One region of the Heyndrickxia sp. NPDC080065 genome, then DNA from elsewhere that is predicted to be linked to it. Evidence: predicted binding sites of a transcription regulator. Region 1 holds the regulator's gene; the other holds the start of a gene.
The links. Region 1 encodes Rex, which represses fermentation and respiration genes when NADH is low (regulators of the CRP and FNR family bind a similar motif). Its sites were predicted from a motif close to TTGTGAAATATTTCACAA; they were not measured.
Positions count from the first base shown of each region.

Region 2: the regulator Rex is predicted to act here: its motif matches at 1,681-1,698, upstream of ACQKP0_RS06905 (cytochrome c oxidase subunit II).

Region 1 is NZ_JBNNWS010000022.1:7,081-10,728, forward strand. Features, by position in the region: gene ACQKP0_RS21695 (ABC-F family ATP-binding cassette domain-containing protein) at 1-66, opposite strand, end outside; gene moaC (cyclic pyranopterin monophosphate synthase MoaC) at 479-967, shown strand; gene ACQKP0_RS21705 (redox-sensing transcriptional repressor Rex) at 983-1,642, shown strand; gene tatA (twin-arginine translocase TatA/TatE family subunit) at 1,698-1,898, shown strand; gene tatC (twin-arginine translocase subunit TatC) at 1,918-2,673, shown strand; gene ACQKP0_RS21720 (YdiK family protein) at 2,938-3,129, opposite strand; gene ACQKP0_RS21725 (CPBP family intramembrane glutamic endopeptidase) at 3,126-3,648, opposite strand, start outside.
Region 2 is NZ_JBNNWS010000005.1:60,229-63,876, reverse strand. Features, by position in the region: gene ACQKP0_RS06910 (b(o/a)3-type cytochrome-c oxidase subunit 1) at 1-1,128, opposite strand, end outside; gene ACQKP0_RS06905 (cytochrome c oxidase subunit II) at 1,125-1,607, opposite strand; gene ACQKP0_RS06900 (cytochrome c oxidase subunit 2A) at 1,789-1,929, opposite strand; purine riboswitch at 2,276-2,377, shown strand; gene ACQKP0_RS06895 (xanthine phosphoribosyltransferase) at 2,524-3,108, shown strand; gene ACQKP0_RS06890 (nucleobase:cation symporter-2 family protein) at 3,108-3,648, shown strand, end outside.

The sequences.
Region 1 (3,648 bases):
TATATTTGATAAAATAAGTTCAGCACCAAAATGTTTTGTTAGTTGTTGAACTTGTAATAAAATCATGATTATTTCACCTCATCTATATAGGTAGTGTAACGTATAGCAGAGTACTTCGGCAATGATTCCTGCGTTTTTACATATAGAGGATGTTCAAAAAGTCCGGGAAAAATAGCTGTCGAATTTCTTCTAATCCAGTTCCAGTGCCTAGCCCCTCGAGGTCAAATAACCTCTAACCTATGAAGTCAAAGAACAGACTTCATAGGTTAGAGAACATTTGCTTGTCGGGGCTGAACAAGGCACTTCCACTTTTTAAGTCAGCTCGCTGCTCCGCTCCTCACGTATTAAAAGCATACGCTCTGGTGCTCGCAGACTTCGCTTCCTCGAACTTCTCGGCTCTTTTTGTCCTCCTTTTTGAACACCCACATATAGGACAAGTTCACTAAAATAGTGTATGATGAATGAAGAGGTGTTTTAGATGTCTGAGCTTACACATTTTAATGATCAAGGCAGGGCGAAAATGGTTGATGTAAGCGCTAAACCTGAAACCGTTCGGACTGCGATTGCACGATCAAGTATCGAGCTGAGTAAAGAAATGTATCAATTGATTCACGAAAATAAAATGAAAAAAGGGGATGTTCTAGGGGTTGCACAAGTAGCTGGGATCATGGCTGCAAAAAAAACATGGGACCTCATCCCGATGTGTCATCCAATTCCAATAAACGGAATTAATATAGAATTTAATTGGGAACGAAAAAATGAACATCACTTTATCTTAAAGATCACTTCTAGTGTAAAAACGAAGGGAAACACAGGTGTAGAGATGGAAGCATTAACTGCTGCATCAATAACTGCTTTAACCGTCTATGATATGTGTAAAGCAGTAGATAAAGGAATGGTTATCGGCCCTACATTTTTAGTAGAGAAAACAGGCGGTGTTTCAAGTGCTGATTATCATAGGAGTTAGATGGGGGGCCAGCGTATGAATGAAGAATTAATAAAAATACCTCAAGCAACAGCTAAAAGGTTACCACTTTACTATCGATTTTTACAAAACTTACACTCATCTGGTAAACAACGTGTATCCTCGGCCGAATTAAGTGAGGCTGTGAAGGTTGATTCAGCAACGATTCGAAGGGATTTTTCTTACTTTGGAGCACTAGGAAAAAAAGGATATGGATATAACGTCAATTACCTTTTAACATTTTTCCGAAAAACCTTGGACCAAGATGAACTGACAAAAGTAGCACTTATCGGTGTCGGTAATTTAGGTACTGCTTTTTTAAATTATAACTTTTTGAAAAATAATAATACGAAAATAGAAATGGCTTTTGATATTGATCAAAAAAAAGTGGGCAAAAAAATCGGTAATGTAACGATTTACAGTTTAGATGAACTTGCCACACGTTTAATGGAAGAGGATATTCGAGTTGTTATTCTCACGGTACCGGCAGATGTTGCACAAAGGATTACAGATCAAGTGACAGGGACAAATGTAAAAGGTATATTAAATTTTACACCGGCTAGACTAAATGTACCTGCGTCTATAAGGGTTCATCATATTGATCTAGCAGTAGAATTACAGTCGTTAGTATATTTTTTAAAACACTATCCAAATGACACGGAAATTTCACAAGACTAAATGAAAACATAATGGATAAAACAAAAAATATCCTATATCATGTTAGTATGAGGAGGTGGGCCACGTGAGACCTGGTATTGGAAGTATTATTATCATTATAATTGTTGCCTTGCTAGTTTTTGGTCCGAAAAAATTACCGCAATTAGGTAGAGCTGCGGGGAATACTTTAAAAGAATTCAAAAACGCAACTAGAGGCTTAGCAGACGATGAAGAGGATGACGCAAAAAAAGATTCCAAAAGTGATTCTGTTAAGTAAAATGTAAGGATGAAATCATATGAGTCAAAAAAATATGACCATTTTCGAACATATATCCGAGTTAAGGAAGCGGCTGCTGATAATAGTCGTTTTCTTTATCTTGGCTGTAATTATAAGCTTTTTTCTTTCTCAGCCGCTCATACGTTTCCTTCAAACATCTGATTTAGCTAAAAATTTGACAATGAATGCTTTTCGGTTGACAGACCCTTTCAAAGTTTATATGGATATGACAGTATATTTAGCTATAGTTATTATCTTACCTGTTATCCTCTATCAATTGTGGGCATTTATAAGTCCGGGATTATATGAAAAAGAGCGAAAAATTACCTTAAGCTATATACCAATAGCAGTGTTATTATTTCTTGCTGGTGTCGCTTTTTCTTATTTTGTTTTATTTCCAATGATTATTCAATTTATGATGAAGCTATCAGCTCAAATGGATATTAATACTGTAATCGGAATAAATGAATATTTCTCATTTTTATTTCAGATTACAATGCCCTTTGGGTTATTATTTGAATTGCCAATAGTGATTCTATTTTTAACCCGATTAGGAATTATTACACCGATGTTTTTAAAGAAAATAAGGAAGTATGCTTATTTCTTTTTAGTCGTTCTTTCAGCATTTATTACACCGCCAGATGTTATGTCGCAAATTGTTGTCGGTGTTCCACTAATGATATTATATGAAGTTAGTATTTGGGTTTCGAAAATAGGCTACAGGAAATTAAAAGCAGCAGAATTAAAATATGAATTGGAGAGCAGCTCCGAATAAAAAACCTTCCAGAATGGAAGGTTTTTTATGTAGGATAGAGGGTAAGACCTTTATTTAAAGGTAAGAAAGTATAAAATCTACTAAGGATATTAGGCATGAAAAGTGTCTGCTGTGTCTAGCGCAAGCAGCCGTCGGCTAGCGGATTTCTACGTCTTCTCCCTACGATAAGTCAACATCGGCTCCTAACTACCTCGCCGTGTTTCCTTTATCTCAGTCGAAGACTACAAAATCCGTACACCGATGATCAAGGCGCTTGCGCTTTTCTTATTTTAGTTTGCTTTTAATTTTAAAGTGCAATAAGATTAAACGGAAACCAGATCCATAGTCGATAGTTGCTAAAAATATTAGCATGTACGCAAAAAAAGACCAGCCATTGCTGTTTACTTGCTGAATAGCGAAATATGTAAAAAGAGTGCCTAAAAGGCAATAGATAACTCCAGAGAATAATGGTCTCATGAGAAAAATCCTCCAATAAAACTTTGGTTCTCTATTAATTTTTGAATTTCTTCACGGTTTAACAATTGCGCAATAACCACTAGTGTATTCATCATCACGTGTGCAATAATAGGAACCATAATTCTGTTTGTTTTTTTATAAAGAAACGCAAAAGTGAACCCCATCGCAGAATAAAGAATTAAATGTACAAACTCCATGTGGGCTAACCCAAAAATAACTGAACTAATCAGTGCTGAAGGAAAAAAGGATAAACGCTTATGCAATGAACCGAAGATTACTTTCCTAAAGACGATTTCCTCTAAGATAGGACCAATAATCGAACTTACTACTACAACAATAGGGAAGCTTTCAATTAGATTAACGATCCGCTGAGTATTCTCAGATCCTACTTTAATTCCTAGGAGCTGCTCAATCATTGAAGCGATAGCTTGGGCAAAAAAGGCCAAGAAAATCCCTCCAATTGCCCATACTAGTGATCTGCCCAGGGAAAGTGGTGCTTCTCTCTCTAATCGATATTTA
Region 2 (3,648 bases), on a different contig from region 1:
ATGGAAATGACCTGTTACCCACATGGTATTATGGACTACTTGGTTCATTTGGTTAGATGCATTAATAATTCCTCCTGCCCCAGCCGGAACAAATGCTGTCATACCGATGAATGGAACGACAAACCTAGCATCTTTCCAAGGAAGTTTTTTCAACCAGCCAAACAAACCTTTAGCACCTTGTTTTCTTCCATACATCTCAAAGGTAGCGAACATAGAAAAGACCGTCATAAGAGAAGGGATGATAACCATAAAGGTTAAAACTACTTGAACGAATTTCCAATTTGCATCAATTCCTGGTTCTGTTAACTGATGATGAAACCCAACAGGAAGTGAGAATAATAAGAATAGGATAAATACTAGACGCGCAAGCGCATCAGAAAATATTTTTCCTCCAATAATTTTTGGAATAATGACATACCATGCCATATATGCTGGTAGAAGCCAGAAATAAACAAGTGGATGTCCAAAATACCAAAACAGTGTCCGACTGACAAGTACATTAACTGTATCAACCCAGCCTAATGACCAAGGTAAAAGTTGAAATAATACTTCTCCTGCAACACCAAGTGTACAAACAATCCACATTACTGAATTTACCACAGACATAAAGGTGAGGAGTGGACTTGGTTTTCCAGGGTTTTGTTTTCTCCATTTCATATAAGTGGCAATCATTGCCCCACAAGCTACCCAGCTGCCTACGATTAAAAGAGTTAACCCAAGGTAGAAAATGAAATGTGCTTGTAATGGTGCATAGAATGTGTAAAGAACGGTTGCTCTATTTGTTAAAATCATTGATGTTGCCATAATGGTACCGATGACCATAAGAATAAATCCAACCCAGCCTGTAGCCCTTGCTTTATTAGATAATGTCCCAGCTGTACGGCTAATTGCAGCAAATTGAAATCCTAAAATGAAATAGGTTGTTAAACCAAGACCGAGTAAAACCCCATGTGCAGTTAGAATTTCGTAATAGTTAATCCCGCCTGGCAATTCCATTTTTCCAGATCGTACTAATGTTTGAAGAAGACCCATTAATCCTCCAATTGCTAGGGCCACAAATGCAACAGCAATGTATGCCATTGCTAGTTTCGCATCACGTTTATCTACTTTTTGGATTTGTGTACTCATCCTTGATCCACCACCTTAATTCTTGCAGACATCATATGATGTCCTGTCCCGCAGTACTCATTACAAACGATAAGATATTCTCCTTTTTTATTAAAGGTTGCAACATATTCACTGATGTATCCTGGCTCTAACATCATATTAATGTTCGTACCAGCGACTTCAAAGCCATGGACAACATCTTTTGTTGTTGCAATAATCTTAATTTTGGCGTCTTTTGGCACCTCAATCTCTCCAGGATTAAAAGAGAAAGCAGAGGCGACAACAACAAGCTCATAATCCCAATCCTTTCCTTCAACTTTCTTTAATCCCGGCTTATTAAACGGTTCTGTCTGATCAACTCTTTCTGGATCGACAAATGCTTTTGCACTAGGCGGTTGATGACCTTGGTGAAATGCCTGAATACCCACTATAGATAAGAAAATAATAAGTGCAGATATACCGAATGTTAGCCACCATTTTTCATAGCGATGTAAATGCATAGCGTTCTCAACTCCTAAACTTTTATAATGGCTCTTTTCTAGTACATTTTTATTTGAATTCAAAAAACGTAATCTATGGAATATTTCATAAAAGATGATTATTAAGAAAAGATGCCCCAAAACCAAACCGATTAAGGAAATTCCCACTTTTAAATAGTGATACTCTTAATGAGAACTACTTTTATAAACGGTTTAAATATAATCCAAAAATTGCAAGCCATGATATGACAAGGAAAGCTCCTACGATAAATACTGCTGCTAAAGTCCCTTTTAATGAAGATGACTCTTCATTTAGATTTTGTTTCATCTGTGGCTTAGCCATTTATTTTGCTCCTTTCTTGTATGTGATTGTTCTTGATACTTTTATCATAGTGACGATGCACTAGTTCATCTGTGACATTTATCACACTTTTCAGCTCATTTTGTGATGAATGTGTGAAATCAAAAGAAATAAAAATTGGGCTTTGTTAATGATTACTGTTGGTAAAATCGCCTGTATGGTATGTGTGAGGCGATTTTTTTACGAAGTAAAACTAGCGAAAGCACATACCATACAGGGGTTTATAGAAACAACAGCATTGTTTAACAAAGCCAAAAATAAAAGCTATATTAATAAAATGTTTTATTAATATAGCTTTTAATCCAATTGTATAAGTGATATAATAATAGAAATTTAATATGCATTCACTCATATAATCGTGGGAATATGGCCTGCAAGTTTCTACCAAGCTACCGAAAATAGCTTGACTATGTGTGAGCAATGGTGAAATCAATAGTACAATATATTGATTTTTTATTCTTTCTATTGACAAAATGTTCAATGGACATTGGCTCACTCACAATGATGTTGAGTGCAATGACCATTGGACTTTTTTATATTTTCCTTTGGTCAAATCTTATTTTAGGGGGAAGAAAATTGGATTTACTAAAGCAAAAAATTTTAAACGATGGGATTGTTCTATCTGATTCAGTATTAAAGGTAGATTCCTTTTTAAATCATCAAATAGATCCGAATTTAATGAAAGAAATAGGCGATGAATTTGTGGAGAGATTCCGTGATGAGAAGATTACGAAAATACTTACGATCGAATCCTCTGGGATAGCTCCAGCTGTGATGACGGCGTTAAAGCTTGGGATTAACGTAGTTTTTGCCAGAAAACGCAAATCCCTTACACTTGTCAACGATCTATATACAGCTAGTGTTCATTCCTTTACTAAAAATGTTACGAATGAAATATCTGTTTCAAAAAGTTTTCTAGATGAAAATGACCGGATATTAATTATAGATGATTTTTTAGCAAACGGTCAGGCTGCCTTAGGACTCTTAGATATTGTTAAACAGGCGAATGCAGAAGCTGTTGGCATCGGAATTGTTATCGAAAAGTCCTTTCAAGATGGAGGGGAAATCCTTCGAGATAAAGGGATAAGAGTTGAATCACTAGCACAAATAGAAAGTCTAAAAAATGGACAAGTTACATTTAAAGAGGAGGTAACTGTTTAATGCAGAGTAAGCTAAAAATAGCTACATTAAGCATTCAGCATGTACTAGCTATGTATGCTGGAGCAGTTATCATTCCATTAATTGTCGGCGGAGAAATGGGTTTAAAAGGTGAAAAATTAACTTATTTAGTCTCCATAGATATTTTTATGTGTGGAATTGCTACGATTTTACAAGTTTGGAAGAACCGTTTCTTCGGGATCGGGTTGCCAGTGGTGCTAGGATGTACTTTTACCGCAGTTGGGCCAATGCTTGCAATCGGCCATAAGTATGGAATCACTGCGATATATGGTGCGGTAATTATATCTGGTTTAATGATTATAGTTGTCAGTAAGTTTTTTGGAAAGCTCGTTCGTTTTTTTCCACCTGTTGTTACGGGTTCAGTTGTCACTACTATTGGGATCACACTTATTCCTGTTGCGATGAATAATATGGCTGGTGGAGAAGGAAGCCCAGAATTTGGATCAGTAAGCAATGTATGTTTAGCATTTGGAACGTTAATCTTTATCATTTTACTGCAGCGTTTCTTTAATGGTTTTATAC